3 regions of the Priestia sp. D3YE.R1 genome follow, and region 3 is predicted to be linked to each of the others. Evidence: predicted binding sites of a transcription regulator. Region 3 holds the regulator's gene; each other region holds the start of a gene.
The links. The regulator Rex, encoded in region 3, represses fermentation and respiration genes when NADH is low (regulators of the CRP and FNR family bind a similar motif). The targets are predictions, from matches to a motif close to TTGTGAAATATTTCACAA.
Positions count from the first base shown of each region.

Region 1 (5,922 bases), on a different contig from region 3:
TTAACGCTCTTTTATTTCCGATAATACCTGTTATATTAACTAAGGTTGTATAGAGTATACATCTTCATTTATTGAATTAGATGAATTAAACTAATAAATAAATGAGGGTAAAAATATGAATGGAAAAATCTTAGGTTCTTTCGAATTGAAAGGAAATCAACTTATTGTTTCAGATCCGTGTTATCCAGTAGAAGATGCGTTTGACGAAAGTGACATATTATCTTGGGTATTGGAGCCAGCTAAAAGTGGAGAATGGGAATCGACTGTCTTCTGCACTGAAGATTTTACGATAACTAAATTAATGGTCTGTCACCGTGATTTTGAACTGGGTTCAGAATGGATAGAAACAGGTAAAAATATTGGCGTTGATTCTGCTATGGCGGGTATATTTGATGCATCCGTTTTCGGAAGAGATGAAGCTATTTCATATGAAGTGAAGAATATTTATGAAATAGATATGGACGAAGAAGGCATGAAATATTATGTCACGTGCTCAGACATCATCGCTACTTCTGATGACGAAGCAGGCATCGTAGCCGGTGGCACAGTTTCAATGTCTGGCATAGGCGATGGATACTATCCTGTTTTTGTTCAATACAATGATCAAAATGAAATTGTAGCTGTGTTATTGGAATTTTACATAGAAGATGAAGAAGAATGAAGCAGTAAGAGACTTTCAATCAAGGAAGTCTCTTACTGCTGCCTAGAATCGCGATTATGTTAATTACGCTTGTATAGAGTATACGTGCTGTCTATCTAATGTGAAGGACTCTTTTTCAATCTATAATTCCATAAGATTGAGCAAATCCCGAAGGGAACAGAACAACTTAAAGCAAGAATACAAATACGTTTGAATGCCAACAAATTTACGCCGTTTGTACCATCATCTAAGGAGATAATAAGTGAAACTATCGTTGCACCTATTACTCCAAAAATAATGTATAGTGCTATTTCGATTAATTTTTTATATTTCCTATTTCTATTTTTAATTAAGATATCAATCAAAATAGATGATGGTATGCCTAACACAGTAACAATTGGAACAATATACATTAATCCAAAAACTAAGCCAGCTATCAAATTATTAAAAGTGATTTGTTCATATGAAGTATCAAAGGTTGCTACAGTAACTACTAAGCTACCACATAGAGAAGAAATCAGCACTGATATGATTTTTTTAAACATAATATAATCTCCTAGTAAATTTCTTAATTTATATATAATAGCATTTTTAGTAAATAAATACTCTACTTTTATTTACTACCGAGAACGCACATTATGTTAATTAAAAATGTATGGATTATATCTAGTTATCTTTATTTTGAAGTAAGATTATTATAAGTATTTTTAATTTAATTTTGCTAGTTTTTCAAGATATCCTCTGTCTTTAATGATGTAGCCTTGCGACTGCTTTTCAATAATATTTTTTTTACATAGTTGAGCTAGTACATGGAGAAGATGGCGGTACGATACACCTAAATACTCACATACTTCAGTATGTTTTTCTTTATAAAAGTTGTCATCAGCCGACAACATTATAAAAGCAGCAAGACGGTTCTCAAGTGGATAGGCCTGATTTTGTGTATATTTTGCTGAAATTTTAGTTGCTTTCTCACTTAAAAAACAGCATAAATATCTGAGAAATGTTACATCTGTTAAGAGCTTATTTTTACAGGTATTAATAGGAATAGCCAAACAAATGGTTTTAGTAACAGTTTGTATAGCTTTAGAATATCTTTGTGAGTTTAATAGTTCCACTTCTCCCATAAATGTCGGAGCTTGTAAAAAATTAATCAAGGACACTTTCCCATTTTCGTGTGTAACATAGAGTTTTGCCTTACCTTCAACAAGATAATAAATATATTGAGGATAGGAACCTTCCTTATAAATAAATTCACCACGTTCAAATTCGCAGACCTGAATAAATGGAGTAATTGGAAAAGAAAAAAGTGATTGAATAGAGTATTTCTCGATATAGTAACTTTGCATAGGGGCGTTTAAGAATTTCATTTTTTCTCCTACTATTATAAAAATATGAGATATCTCACATTATTTTATGTTTTTACATGCTATGATGCAATCAAAGTTGATAAATCAATAGGGAGTTGTTTCATAAAGATGATCAAACAAGATGAATACTGGAATGAAGTAGCTAACAAAAAAGAATTTACTACGCCTTTTCAACCTGAATTATTCCTAACACATGTTAATCACAATGCTGCTATATTGGATTATGGTTGTGGGTATGGACGGACTTTATTGGAATTAAGAAGTTACGATTATAACCATTTACATGGTGTAGACTTTTCGGAAGAAATGATTAAACGAGCTAAGTCTCATGACTCAGAAATCGATTTTCAAGTAATTCAAAGTGGGAACCTTCCTTTTTCTAAGAATTCTTTGGATGCTGTTTTACTTTTTGCAGTTTTAACATGTGTGTATAAAGATGAGGAACAGAATGCTATTTTAAATGAGATTAAACGAGTACTAAAACCAGGAGGTATTATCTACATCAATGACTTTTTACTGAATAGTGATGAAAGAAATAAATTACGTTATGAAAAGGGAGTCACTAAGTATCATACATATGGGGTTTTTGAATTACCAGATGGGGCCATTTTACGTCATCATAGCGAAGAACGTGTGAAAGAATGGGTAGATCAATTTGAAACCTTAGAATACAAGAAATTAGAATATACAACTATGAATGGAAATCGTTCAAATGGTTTAGTGTATATGGGAAAATTAAATTGAATTTATTAGAGATAAAAGTATAAAGGAGAAATTGTATTGGATAGATGTCTTACAGCGTCTTAATCAATTTACGCCATAAAAAGGAGAAAGTGCATTCTGAATTGGAGATGTTTATCTAGATGATAGAAAAAACTTTTCAGAAGAGACCTTTACTCTTATTGAGTAAAGGCCTCTTTTTGACGAGTTTCTTCTATAAATTCTTTTATTTTCTGTTTTTTCTAAGTGAAGAGAGTCCTATAAGGGCTGCTCCAAATGTAATTATAATTGCAACGGCAAGGATTCCCAAGGACACAACTTTGTTAGGAATATACCTAGCAAAAGTCGATAAAGGTGTCCCTAAAATTCCTAACCAGACTAAAGTTATTAGCTTAGAAAAACACCTTGAAATTCCACATAATCACCATCATAGATAATATCAAGCAGATTGTTGCAGGAATAATCATCTTAATAGGTTGATGAGCTCGAAAAATATGGGCATGTATGGCACCTATCATGAGAATTACAAACAATACGCCAGATACAAAAACCAAGTATGGATTCCAAATACCGCCAATCATTCCTATTGCTCCAATAAGTTCCACAATTCCAATTACAGACATTAACCATAATGGATATTGATAGTGCTGCCAATGTTCAACCTGAAACGGTATACGAAGAAGTTTTATGAAACCTCCCACTAAAATAAAAACGGCTAAAATCGCTTGCATAATAATCATCATCTAAACTTACTCCTTTTAAAAATCCTTTTGGGTAACATCTTCATGGATAATAAGTTGGGTATATATCCCGCATGGTGTTCTATCATTAATTTAATAAAAAGCCATGAAGTGGAGATTATATATGTTGTATACAAAGTTAGTTACCATAACAGGAATTATAAAAAACAAAAACAAGACGCACCGATTAAGGATTTTATGGATCTTCCCTGTGAATATAACAATAATATAAATGCCACTATGTCGAATAACTATAGTTAGTTAGAGACTTCTACAAAGGCTCTAACTGGAAAAGTTCCAAAGCCTTTGATTGTTGGAGCAACAGCATAAAATAAAAAGTTTTCAGTTGAAATTTCTTTTAAGTTGCATAAATGTTCAATGATTAGAATTTCTCGCGCCAATAAAGTTGTATGTACAGGACGATCTTTACCTGACGTATCATCTATATTTACAGAATTAATTCCAACTAAATAAGCTCTTTTATCCCATAAATATTGTGCTGCTTTCTCAATTAAATACGGATGATTTTCAAAGTATTGATTCGTATTCCAATATTGATCCCAACCTGTGTTGAATAAGAACAGCTTTTCCTTCCATAGCAAGGTCATAAAAGACATCCTCATCAATCTCTTTTTTGTTTTCATCAATATGAACAATGATTCCTTCTAGACCAGCCATCTTATCAATTAATGTTTCCGATAGATCTTTTCCATTAACATACCTATGAAAAGGAACATCAATATAAGTTCCTGTATTAGACACCATTTCTATTTTTTTAATTTGAAATTCTATACCTTCTTCGTAATGTTTTCGAGATTCTTCCCGGCTTAAATCATCACAAATGATTGGGGCAGGAAGCCCTTTAAAAGTTATAATGCCATCTCGAATGGCAGATCCGTTTGATATCGTATCTTCATCACACACCATATCGGTAAGTAAAACGTATGCCGACGCTCCAAATAGATACGACAAGGTTAGGTAGGTTCTTCACTCCGAGCAAGATAGGGGACGCATCACAGCAGCAAGTGGCATTGCAACGTAAGAGCCGATCCAATATATTTTGAAAGGAATGTAGCTCCTAGAAGGTGAAAATGAAAGAATGGTCATTCAATCTGTTTTTCTATATCAATTAATTGTTGTAATAAAATCTTTTCTCCTTCTGAGCTTAGCACGATATTACCTATATACACTTTATTTTTATCACTTACCTTACCAGTGATAGCACAGGGTTTACTTTCACCACATTTTTCGATAATTATTAAGTCATTTTCTATAGACATCTCCACATAACTCTCACTGCCTTTTATCCCTAAGGTTCGTCGTAGTTCACTAGGGAATGTGACACGTCCAAATTTGCCTAAACCCTTAATCAGCCCTATTTTTTTCATTTTCTCACTCCTAATTTAAATGATCTTTCAATTTAATAATGGTTATTAATTAATTGTATTTTGGTGACAAATTATCTCCATAAGAGAATTTTTTACTGGAGTAATTCCTAACACAAAAATGTATTATATTACCTTATTATCCTTTTATTTTAATAAAAGTAATATATGAATTTAAACTAATAACAAAGATTTATTAAGCCTTATTTTATGATACAAACTACAGAATTAAACAAAAATCTACATAAAATCATCCAATAATATCCATTAAATTATTTATATGTAAAAAAGTATTTAAATCCATATATGATAATATTAAATGTTTCTATATCTAAATAATGGAGAATACGCATTTCTTTCTTATCGAATCATTCACAAAAAAAATAGAAAATTTATAATTTTTGTCGTTTTCTGTATGATTATGTAGTTCCTATTATAAATTAAAGATACGATTTCGCTGAAGAAAAATGAAAGCGTTTAATAATAGTTTATCTTTTGTTAATTCCACTTCAATGGAGTGAAGATATTTATAAACTAACTACAGAAAAAAAGTTGCTCTCATTGTATCCTTATTAATGACTTAAAGGAGTATCACTATCTCTTCAAGTTACGCTGATGTATCAACTCCTTTTGAAGCTAAGCAGACTACTATATCTACTATAATCCTTGCCTTACAAAGAAAGGGACTTTGGAGGATCTAATAGTCTTTCTATAATTACTACAACTTATATGAGAGAGGTTAAAAAAATGAATCATTTACATCGTAGGATGGGAACTTTTTCTTTAACAATGGTTGGACTAGGTTCAATCATTGGTTCAGGTTGGTTATTCGGGGCATGGAGAGCAGCTCAAATTGCTGGACCTGCTGCTATTATTTCTTGGATTATCGGTATGATTGTTATTTTATTTATTGGGCTTTCTTACAGCGAGCTTGGATCTATGTTTCCGGAAGCAGGAGGTATGGTTAAATATACACAATATTCTCATGGATCGTTTCTTGGATTTATTGCTGCTTGGGCAAACTGGATTGCTATTGTATCTGTTATCCCAGTTGAAGCTGTTGCCTC
Region 1 is NZ_JBLTHW010000005.1:127,806-133,727, reverse strand. It holds gene ACOZIR_RS23965 (DUF4241 domain-containing protein) at 116-661, shown strand; gene ACOZIR_RS23960 (hypothetical protein) at 757-1,185, opposite strand; gene yeiL (transcriptional regulator YeiL) at 1,348-2,010, opposite strand; gene ACOZIR_RS23950 (class I SAM-dependent methyltransferase) at 2,119-2,754, shown strand; gene ACOZIR_RS23945 (DoxX family protein) at 3,123-3,473, opposite strand; gene ACOZIR_RS23940 (cyclase family protein) at 3,728-4,078, opposite strand; gene ACOZIR_RS23935 (cyclase family protein) at 3,999-4,442, opposite strand; gene ACOZIR_RS23930 (AbrB/MazE/SpoVT family DNA-binding domain-containing protein) at 4,574-4,858, opposite strand; gene ACOZIR_RS23925 (APC family permease) at 5,603-5,922, shown strand, end outside.
Region 1: a site for Rex is predicted at 2,033-2,050, ahead of yeiL (transcriptional regulator YeiL). Genes of this name have one in related genera too.

Region 2 (5,922 bases), on a different contig from region 3:
TCAGGAAGAATTTGTGGACATGATGGATTTTATAGAGAAACATCAAATTAAACCAATCGTCGATAGATTTTATCCGTTGTCTGAGGCAGTTGCAGCTTGCGAACGATTAGATAAAGGAAAACAATTTGGCAATATAGGTTTACTTATTTCAGAATAAAAAGATCCCCAGCGCTAACTGGGGACCTTTTTATATAATCAAACGTTTGTTTAAATGAAAAAAACAAGGTAATAACAGGATTTTTAGCAGTTTTGTATCATAACCACCAAGCTAACAAAAAGGTGACAAATCCCCCTAGTATCAAAAATCCCATGCTGTATTTGAGCGTGTATTTGAACAGTTCACCTTCTTTTCCGGCTAAACCTACTGCTCCAGCAGCGACAGCAATTGATTGAGGAGAAAGCATTTTAGCCATCACGCCGCCGGCAGTATTAGCCGCTACAAGAATAATTGGCAAGACATTAATTTGCTGTGCTGTAGTTAGCTGCAAGTTGCCGAACAGCGCATTATTCGATACGACAGACCCCGTTAGAAATACGCCAATCCAGCCAAGAAATGGAGATAAAAATGGAAAATAAGCAGCTGATGTAGCGAGTGCCAATCCAAGTGTAGAAGACTGTCCTGAATAATTTGAAATAAAAGCAAAAGCAATAACCATCATTATCGTCATAATAGGTCTTGATAGTTCTTTTACGGTTTCCAAAAGAGTAGTCCATGCCACCTTTGGCGATACGTTAAGCAAGAAAACTGAAAGGATACAAGCGATAAGAATTGCTGTACCTGTTGCTGCAAATACGTCTATTTTTAAGACAGCAGCATAAGGCGTAGGATCCTTTACTAAAGGAGCTGCTTTAATTACATGATTGTGTAAAAATGGGACGTTAATAAGCAGGTTCATATGTTCAAGCATCGTTTTGACAAAAGAAACGCTCCAAGCCGTAACGAGTATCGTTAATAGAATAAAAGGAGACCAAGCCTTTAAAATTTGTTTTGGTGACAGGCTGAAGCTTTTAGCTGCTGCCGGGCTTGTTCGTTTAATATAAAAAGCAAGAGCAAGCAAACTCACAATAGAAGATGTGATGTTTGGAAGTTCAGGGCCGATGTATGTAACAGTTAAGTACTGCGTCAGTGCATAGGAAATGGCTGTGATGCTCGTTGCTTTCCATACGTCTTTTAATCCTTTTATTCCATCCATAATAAAGACAAGTAAAAAAGGGATAAGAAAAGAAATAATCGGAAGCTGTGTGCCAAGAAAATGAGCAATTTCTTTTGGATCAATGCCAGATACTTGTCCTGCGACAATGACAGGAATCCCCATGGCGCCAAACGCTCCTGAAGCTGTATTAGCAATTAAACATAGCGCAGCTGCTTTTAACGGTTTGAATCCAAGCCCAACTAGAAGCGCTGCTGTAATGGCAATTGGAGCTCCAAATCCCGCTGCTCCTTCCAAAAAAGCATTAAAGGAAAAAGCAACAAGCAGCATTTGCAAGCGGGGGTCATCGGTTATTGAAATAATAGATTGTCTAATGGTAGTAAACTGTCCGCTTTTGACAGTTAGCTTGTATAAGAACACCGCGCCGATAATAATATAGCTGATGGGCCAAAGTGCATACAGAAACCCATAGCCTGTGGCTCCTAAGACCATTGAGGCAGGCATATCATAAAAATAAATAGCAATAATCATAGAAAGAAGTACCGTAATACTGGCAGCAATGTGTCCTTTTAATTTCAAAAGAGTTAAAGCAATAAAGAAAAAGATGATGGGGATGAGTGCAATTAGTGCAGAAAGCCAAATGTTATTTAACGGATTATATACCTGAGTCCACGTCATATTCATACACCTCTACTACATATTTAAAACAAGGGAGCGGGGGAGTCCCCCGCAAAAATCTTTTGATGTTACACAAAAGCTCTGTCGCGAGTTTGCTTAAGAATGCTAGCAGAGTGCTCGAGCTGCTGCTGTTCGTGAGGAGTTAAATTCAATTCAATAATTTGGCGCACGCCGTTTTTATTAATAATGGCTGGTACGCCTATATACACATCAGAAATACCATATTGTCCTTCTAATAAAGCAGATACCGTTAAAATAGAATTTTCATCATCTAAAATAGCCTTGGTGATGCGTACAAGTCCCATCGCAATTCCGTAATAAGTCGCTCCTTTTCGATTAATAATATGGTAAGCCGCATCGCGGGTTTGTTCGAATAGATGCTGCATATCCGGCTCTTTTTCAATAGCGGCAGTATTAATAAAATGTTCGAGCTTCACACCGCCAATTTGCGCATGGCTCCACACAGGAAATTCCGTATCTCCGTGTTCGCCCATAATATAAGCGTGAACGTTGCGAGAATCTACTTCGAAATAGTCGCTCAGCAAGTAGCGGAAGCGAGCTGTGTCAAGAATCGTTCCTGAACCAATTACCCGTTCGTTTGGTAACCCTGATACTTTTTGTGTAACGTGTGCAAGAATATCCACTGGATTTGTTGCGACTAAAATGATGCCGTCAAATCCGCTGTTCATAATATCTTTTACAATGCATTCAAAAATTTTAACGTTTTTTTCAACTAGATCTAAGCGCGTTTCCCCTGGAGCTTGATTAGCGCCCGCTGTAATAACTACTAAATCAGCGTCAGCACAGTCTTTATAATCTCCAGCCCAGATTTTCATTGGTGTGGCAAATGGCATTCCATGATTGATATCGCGTGCTTCGCCTTCTGCTTTTTCTTTGTTCATATCGATTAACACTAATTCATTGGCAATACCTTGATTCACCATTGAAAAAGCGTAGCTTGAGCCAACAAAACCAGTTCCGATAACGGCAACTTTTCGTGTTTTTGGTGTGAATTGTGTTTTCATTTGTATCATCCTTTGAATTTTATTTTGTGATGTATTTCACAATGTTAGTGTAACAAGAATAGATACCCTCGGCTGTGATAAAAATCACACCCTTTAAAAAATAGTAAACAATTTTACAGGGCAATTTTAAAAAAAGGTCCTTCTACATGAAGTGCCACATTCAGAAAGATCTTAAACGTTTAAAGTGTTGAGTAAAGGCAACTTGTTTTGCAGAAAGCTAAAGAGTTTAACGTTCTCTATTTGTATGTTAACAGCCAATAATGTTTCTATAGACCCACACGAAATCCATTTGTTACACTAAGTTTGCTTATTTTGAATAAAGGAGTTGAAGGGATGGAGAACTACTATGAGCAAGCCCAAAAAGGCGCTTGGGTTAGTATCTTATCATATATCTTTTTATCAGCATGTAAACTTACTATTGCAGGTGTCACCGCTTCCTCTGCATTAAAAGCCGACGGTCTTAATAATGTCACAGATATTATTGCATCAATTGCCGTCTTAATCGGTTTAAAAATCTCTAAAAAACCTCGCGATAATGATCATCCTTACGGACATTCCAGAGCGGAACATATCTCTTCACTTATTGCTTCTTTTATCATGATGGTCATCGGACTAGAAGTATTGGTCGATGCGGGTCAGTCATTATTTATGGATAAATCTGAAGCGCCTAATTTACTGGCTGCTTGGGTAGGTCTTGGAGCCGCTGCCGTTATGGGTGGTGTCTACCGATATAATATTAAGCTTGCTAAAAAACTTGATAGCCAGTCTTTATATGCGGTTGCTAAAGATAATTTGTCTGATGCACTTGTGAGCATAGGGGCTGTTGTGGGAATTTTCGGCTCACAATTCGGCCTGCCCTGGCTGGACGTGGTAGCTGCTTTTGCTGTGGGGATTATTATTTGTAAAACAGCCATCGAGATTTTTAAAGAAGCGGCTCATTCTTTAACGGACGGATTTGATGAAGAAAAGTTAGGGCACTACAAAGAAAGCATTGGGCTTGTAAAAGGGGTAAAAGAAGTAGAAGATGTGAAAGCGCGCAAGCTTGGTAATCAAGTCGTGATTGATGTAACGGTTAAAGTAGATCCTCATTTAAATGTTATTAAAAGCCATGAAATTGCTGATCAAATTGAACATATGATGAACGATGAGCATCAGATTAAAGATACGCTTGTTCATATTGAACCTGATGCATACGAAAAGCAAAAATAAAACCAGCACGTTCTTTCGCTATGAAAGGATGCGCTGGTTTTATTTTGCGGGAATTTGAAATAAATCACAAAAACTTCTTCAAAAATGAAAATAAAAAGCCGTTATTAGTAATATAAAGATTTTTGTAGAAGGGTGAGGGAATGAAGAGGTTGAGTGCAAAGCTCGTAGTATTTTTTAGTATTTTTATAGCTAGTTTATTATTAGTTGTTTCAGGGGCTGTTTATCAATTTACCAAAACACAGATAGAAAAAGATGTAGAAGTTCAGTCTCAAAGTCAAGTGAAAGAGCTAAAAGAAACGATTCATACGTACTTAGACATGTATAGTCGTTCTTTGCTGACGTACAGTGAGAACGATGTAATCGTTAATTTTGTTAAGCAGGAAGGAAATGGAACAAATCAAGAGAAAAATCCTTATTTTACATGGAATACAGTTCAAAAAGAGTTTACACAGTTTAAAGAAAAGTATCCTAATTTAGTACTTGAATACATAGGTACAAAAAATAAAGGAATGTATTCTGTTCCTAAGCAAGAGTACGGATCAGGTTATGACCCGACTTCAAGAGTTTGGTACAAACAAGCAGTGGCATCACCTGATCAATTAATTTATACGGATCCATATGAGGATGCAGCAACAAAAAAGACGGTCGTGACGATTGCAAAGGCTATTTTAGATCCAGCTACTAAAAATGTGCTGGGCGTTATAGCTACTGATTTAGACTTAGATGCATTAAAAAACATTGTAGGCAAAGCAGAAGTAAATCACGGTGGGTATGCATTTTTATTTGATCAAAATGGCACAGCGCTCGTTCATCCAACAGAAGCTGGAAAAAATTTAATGAATCAGCCATTTATGAAAAAAATGTACGAAGCAGACCGGAATAGAGATTTCATGAAGTATACCTTTCAAGGTGAAGAGAGAGTCATGGCATATGATACTCTCGAAGGAACGAATTGGAAGATAGGAAATGCCTTTATTTATAATGAAATGCTCTCAAGCGCTCATCATTTACTGACTGTTATTGTCTGGATTGCGTTAATTGGCATCTTATTATCAGTGGTGTTAACCATCTTTTTCTCAAGAATCATTACAAATCCAATTCGCCGCTTGAAAAATGAAGTAGCCAAAGTAACAGCTGGCGATTTAACAGTTCAGGTGAAGACGAAGTCAAAAGATGAAATTGGTGAGCTTACTCATTTATTTAACGACATGGTAGCTAAAATGAAAACATTGATTGGCACGGTTCAGACGTCTGTTGAGACAGTAAAAACGTCCGTTGAAGACTTGAGTGCTGTATCTGAAGAAGCAACTGCATCCAGTGAAGAAATTGGCCGGGCTATCCATGAAATTGCCAGCGGCGCCACGCAGCAGGCTTCTGATGCTGACTCTACTAATCACAAAACGATGAGTTTATCTTCGCAAATTGAAGAAGTCATTGAACAAAATGCCCAGATTAATAAAATGACGATTGAAGCTGTAACCATCAATGAAAAAGGTTTAAAACAAATGCAGCTGCTTCGCAACCAAACCACTGAATCGTCTCAAACGATTCACGCTGTTCAAACTGTAATGGAAGAATTAACAAGTAAGATGAAAGAAATTGAATCTATTATTTTCACGATTAATAGTATTTCAGATCAGACAAATTTGCTTGCACTAAATGCTAGTATTGAAGCAGCACGTGCAGGAGAACATGGCAAAGGATTTGCGGTAGTAGCTGAAGAGGTGCGAAAGCTTGCTGAACAGTCCTCTCAGGCCACTGAACAAGTTCGCCATACGATTGCAGCGATTCAAGGGGAAGTCGCAGCTGCGCGTGAAGAATGCAACCGTACAGAAGAGCTTTCAAAGTCTCAAGATTTT
Region 2 is NZ_JBLTHW010000007.1:45,896-51,817, forward strand. It holds gene ACOZIR_RS25315 (zinc-binding dehydrogenase) at 1-157, shown strand, start outside; gene ACOZIR_RS25320 (lactate permease LctP family transporter) at 255-1,835, opposite strand; gene ACOZIR_RS25325 (L-lactate dehydrogenase) at 1,898-2,854, opposite strand; gene ACOZIR_RS25330 (cation diffusion facilitator family transporter) at 3,188-4,063, shown strand; gene ACOZIR_RS25335 (methyl-accepting chemotaxis protein) at 4,204-5,922, shown strand, end outside.
Region 2: a site for Rex is predicted at 2,879-2,896, ahead of ACOZIR_RS25325 (L-lactate dehydrogenase). Genes of this name have one in related genera too.

Region 3 (5,922 bases):
AACAATTTTAGAAGCGCGACCTAATTGATCGATGCCTGCAGTTTTCAAGTCAAGACCAAGCTCTTCAGTAATTACTTCTCCACCTGTTAGAATAGCAACGTCTTGTAGCATTGCTTTACGACGATCACCAAAACCAGGAGCTTTAACAGCTACAGCTGTAAATGTACCGCGAAGTTTGTTCACAACTAATGTTGCTAAAGCTTCACCTTCTACATCTTCAGCGATGATTAATAGAGGCTTGCCTTGTTGAACAACTTGCTCTAATACCGGTAAGATTTCTTGAATGTTACCGATTTTTTTGTCTGTGATTAAGATGTATGGATCATCTAATACAGCTTCCATTTTATCTGAATCAGTTACCATGTAAGGAGATGCATATCCACGGTCAAACTGCATACCTTCTACCACTTCTAATTCAGTTGTGAAACCTTTTGATTCTTCAAGTGTGATAACGCCGTCGTTACCAACGCGTTCCATTGCTTCAGCGATTAGTTGACCTACTTCTTCGTCAGCTGCTGAGATAGCCGCTACTTGAGCAATTGAATCTTTACCTTGAATTGGTTTAGAGATTGCTTTTAGTTCTTCAACCGCTACAGCTACTGCTTTTTCCATACCTTTACGGATACCCATTGGGTTAGCACCAGCCGTTACGTTTTTAAGACCTTCTCTGATCATTGCTTGCGCTAAAACTGTGGCAGTAGTTGTACCGTCACCAGCAACGTCGTTTGTTTTGCTAGCAACTTCAGCTACTAATTTAGCACCCATGTTTTCAAATGCGTCTTCTAATTCGATTTCTTTTGCAATTGTTACACCGTCATTTGTAATAAGCGGTGAACCGAATTTCTTTTCTAATACAACGTTACGACCTTTTGGTCCAAGCGTTACTTTTACAGCATTTGCTAATGTATCTACACCACGTAGCATTGCGCGACGCGCTTCTTCGCTAAATTTAATGTCTTTTGCCATGTTCTTTGACCTCCTCAAGATGTTCTTAATAATCTATTTTTTACGTATGATAAGTCTGTGGTTAAAATTAGCCGATTACAGCTAAAATATCGCTTTCGCGTAAAATTAAGTATTCAGTACCTTCGTATTTCACTTCAGTACCCGCATATTTTGAGAAGATGATACGATCGCCCGCAGCTACTTCTAAAGCTACACGCTCACCGCTTTCTAATACTCGGCCTGTACCAACAGCAACAATTTTACCCTCTTGTGGTTTTTCTTTTGCACTGTCCGGTAACACGATACCGCTTGCTGTTTTTTCCTCAGATTTTACAAGTTCAATCACTACGCGATCACCTAATGGCTTTAACAAGTGAAACAACCTCCTCAAATAATATGTTTGCATTTTTATTAGCACTCAACCTCAACGAGTGCTAACACAATTATTATATTAAAACAAAGTGGGTTTTTTTTGCAAGTATTAAACAAAAAAAATTTAAAATTTACGACAACTACATATAATAGTCTTAGATTTCGACGATTTTGAGAAATAAAGCATTCTTTTCTCTGTTCAATAATATGTATGTTACAATACGAGCAAGAAGAAATTACTAACTTTACAGTACTTCTTCGACATATATACATAAAAACCTTTTAAAGGAGTATAGAAGATTGGAAAAACGTTATTGGTATGTTATCCTCACCTACATCCTTATGCAGTTTTCAGGAGTTGTTGGTATACCGCTGTTAAAATTAACAGGAATGTTTGATGACTATCCAGTTCGAACAGCGAATGTCATGCTTTTGACTTATTGGACTATCATTAGCTTTATCCTTGGTTTACTTATTGTCTTACTGCTGCTGCGCCGTGACATGTCCATGCGTATAGAACATGCTGGAAAAACGATTGCTGTTGTCTGGTCAGTCCTTGGGGTGTTTCTCGCTATGGCTGGTCAAGCTGTAGCAGGTATGATTGAGCACGCTCTTGGCATTACCCAAGTATCTGAAAACACACAAAATATTGTTAATCTTGTTAAAGCAACGCCGTTCCTTATTGTCGTTACGTCTGTTATTGGACCAATACTAGAAGAGATTATTTTCCGAAAGATTATTTTTGGTTCTCTTCACAAACGATACAATTTCTTTATCTCTGCATTTATTAGTTCCCTTATTTTCGCTGCGGTACACTGGGATTTTAAACATTTACTTGTGTATACAGCCATGGGATTTGTATTTGCATTCCTTTATGCAAGGACGAGACTAATTGTTGTACCTATTATTGCTCATGTTTTGATGAATACAATCGTTATTTTATCTCAAACTATTTTTGCAGATAAAATTATAGAAATGCAAAAACAAGCAGAACAAATGCAGTTCATTTTTGGAGGCATGTTTTTATGAAGAATATCCCTTTAACACGAGGGTTTATTTATATTATTATGGGGATTTTATTCACCTACTTGGCAATTCAAAATGCCCAGGAAACCGTCTGGAATTTCCCCACAATCTTATTTGCACTCGTAGCCGCATTCGATTTCAGGTTTGCGGTTCGCATCTTTATCTTGCACTACAAAATTAAAAAATTGCAGCAGCAATATAAAAATCAAGATGATTCATCCAAATAAAAAAACCACTGTTTCAGTGGTTTTTTTTACATACTAACATCTTCTCTTTCTTGCTCTGCCCTTGCCTTTAACACTTTGCGATACGAAATGCGGGAAATAATGATGCTGATTTCATACAAAATTAAAAGCGGCACTGTCACCATCATGTGCGAGAGCAATTCCGGTGGTGTAATAAGTGCGGCAATAACTAGCAGTACGAAATAGGCATATTTTCGAATTTGAGATAAAAACATAGGCGTTATAATTCCTAAACGCGTCAAAAACATAACGACGACAGGAAGCTGAAACAACAAGCCAAAAGGCAGTGTGAGCTGCATTAAAAAAGAAAAGTATTCATTAATGCCAATCACTTGGTTTACATTCAGCTCATCCGAAACGCGCGTCATAAAATCAACGACAAATGGAAACAACACAAAATAAGAAAAAGAGACACCGCCGATAAAGAGAAAAATGGAAACAGGAATATATCCAAGCGTTACCTTACGCTCTTTTTCATATAAACCAGGACTAATAAATGCCCAGAGTTGATACAGTGCAACAGGAGCTGCAAGTACGCAGCCGATAATAACAGCAAATTGCATATAAATCTTAACTGGATCTGTTAACCGAAATGCATTCATCGTTAAATTCTTTGCCTCATCAGCATGCTGTAAATAGACAATAACCTTATCCGCTATAAAAAAGCCGCCAATTGTGGCAATCACAAAGAAAAATAAAACAATTAAAATGCGTTTTCGCAGCTCTCCTATATGATCATATATTGACATTTCTTGTTCGGTCATACTATGATCACCCTTTTACTCTTTGTCATCTACTTGACGCTGTTTATCTTTTTCACGATCTTCTGATGCACCGCTAGCGGCATGCTTAAACTCTCTAAGCGTTTGGCCCACTGATCTTCCTAGCTCCGGTAACCGTTTCGGTCCAAAAATAAGCAGTGCTACAATCGCAATAATAATCCAACTGCCTGCTCCAATCCCCATATTCCCACTCTCCTTATTAATTTAGACTTAAGGAAATCGTAACACAGTCCGCCTTATTCAACAGGATAATTTTTCAAAAAGTAGACAAGCGACTGTAATTCTACAGCAAGATCAATATGATGGAGTCGAATCTCATCCGGTACGTTTAAGCGTGCAGGAGTAAAGTTTAAAATCCCTTTAATTCCGCAACTCACTAAACGATCGGTAATTTGCTGAGCAACAGTGGCTGGAACGGTTAAAATCGCTACTGAGATGTCATCACTCATATAATCTTCCAATTGGTCAAGGTGATAGACTGGCACGTCGCCTACTTTCGTACCGACTTTATCTTCTATCACATCAAAAGCGCACTCAATTTTAGTGTTATTATTTTTAATAAAATTATAATTTAAAAAGGCCGTTCCTAGATTCCCTACGCCAATCAGTGCTACTTTCGTTACTTCATCTTGGTCTAACGTTTTACGGAAAAATGTAAGTAAATAATTCACATTGTAGCCGTATCCCTTTTTTCCTAATGCACCAAAGTAAGAAAAGTCCCGACGAATAGTAGCAGAATCCACTTTCACTGCCTCACTTAACTCTGCTGACGACACACGCTGTTTACCAGAAGCATGCAAATTTTTCAAAAAACGATAATAAAGCGGCAATCGTTTAGCCGTTGCTTGTGGTATTTTTAATTGTTCAGTGTTCACGTTGTACCCCCTCAGTTCATGTATGTCATTACTAACATTTTCAAGTCATATTGCATTACCTTTCACAAAGCATCAACCGCTTTGAGGTAGCGCTTCCAATTCTCTCTCTTTTCTCTTGTTTTATATATACTCCGCTTCAAACCTCGACGGCTTTTGTCTATCCAGCACTACTTAAAGTCGATAGCTAGAACGAAGCAATTAGCCCTTCAAAGGATCGGTTTGGTAGTCATGACGGGTTTTTTACATCCATCATATATAAGTTCAGAGATGCACTTATCTCTTATTTTAACATAGTATCCTGTATAAAATGTGCAGGTAAAATCATTTTATTTCATGAATCAAAACATTCGCTTCATCATTTGTCCTTGTCCCTCTACAAATTACAAACGCTTGTAGGAAGAACTTGTAGTTAAAAATGTGTTAAAATACACTATGGATATACTACTAGAGGTGAAAAAATGATTATTCTACAATTGAACGGTATTACAAAATACTATGGGGCAGAACCCATTTTATCGAATATAAAGTTAGAAGTACAATCAAAAGACCGCATTGCCTTAGTGGGACGAAACGGTGCTGGTAAATCAACTTTATTAAAAATTATTGCTGAGCAGCTTTCCTATGACAGCGGAGAAATTATTAAACCTAAGGGTGTTTCCATTGATTATATGGGACAAGATACAGTTCTTGAGTCAACACTCTCCATATGGGAAGAAATGATGACTGTCTTTGCTCCATTAAAGAAGATGGAAAAAGAATTACGTACGCTTGAAACGAAGATGGGTGATCCAGACATTTTTAATGATTCAGTTCAATACGAAAAACTAACCAAAGAGTACGATCAGCTTCAAGTAACGTTTAAAGATTTAGGCGGCTATCAATATGAAGCGGATACACGATCTATTCTTCACGGTTTCCGTTTTTCAAACTTTGACTACAGCACCCCTATTTCCTCCTTGAGCGGTGGACAAAAAACGCGCCTGGCTCTTGCAAAACTGCTTTTAACAAAGCCTGATTTGCTTATTCTGGATGAGCCTACCAACCACTTAGATATTGAAACTTTAGCATGGCTGGAACAGTTTCTGCAAGGGTATGAAGGAGCTATTTTAATCGTTTCACATGATCGTTACTTCCTTGATAAAGTCGTAAACCAAGTGTATGAAGTCACACAAAAAACAACGGTGAAGTACACGGGCAACTACTCTAAATACCTTGTACAAAAAGCAGAGCGATATGAAAAAGAAATGCGTCAGTACGAAAAACAGCAGGATGAAGTCGCAAAATTGAATGACTTTATTCAGCGAAACATCGCCCGCGCATCGACTACAAAACGTGCGCAAAGCAGACGTAAACAGCTCGATCGAATGGAGTTAATAAATCGACCTAACGAAGGTGAAAAATCAGCTAGTTTTTCTTTTGAAATTGAGCGTCAAAGCGGAAATGAAGTCTTAAATCTCGAAGATGTGTCTATTGGATATGATGAAAACAACTATGTCGTCCAGCAGGCAAACCTTCGCATTAAAAAAGGTGAAAGCCTCGCGTTGGTTGGCCCTAATGGCGTTGGGAAATCAACTTTATTAAAAGGTATTGTGGATAAACTCAGCTTCAAGACTGGAACTATTTCTTTTGGCTCAAATGTAATGGTTGGTTATTACGACCAAGAGCAAGCCAATTTAA
Region 3 is NZ_JBLTHW010000017.1:4,311-10,232, reverse strand. It holds gene groL (chaperonin GroEL) at 1-966, opposite strand, end outside; gene groES (co-chaperone GroES) at 1,034-1,318, opposite strand; gene ACOZIR_RS28080 (CPBP family intramembrane glutamic endopeptidase) at 1,618-2,346, shown strand; gene ACOZIR_RS28075 (YdiK family protein) at 2,343-2,570, shown strand; gene tatC (twin-arginine translocase subunit TatC) at 2,597-3,352, opposite strand; gene tatA (twin-arginine translocase TatA/TatE family subunit) at 3,368-3,553, opposite strand; gene ACOZIR_RS28060 (redox-sensing transcriptional repressor Rex) at 3,607-4,245, opposite strand; gene ACOZIR_RS28055 (ABC-F family ATP-binding cassette domain-containing protein) at 4,704-5,922, shown strand, end outside.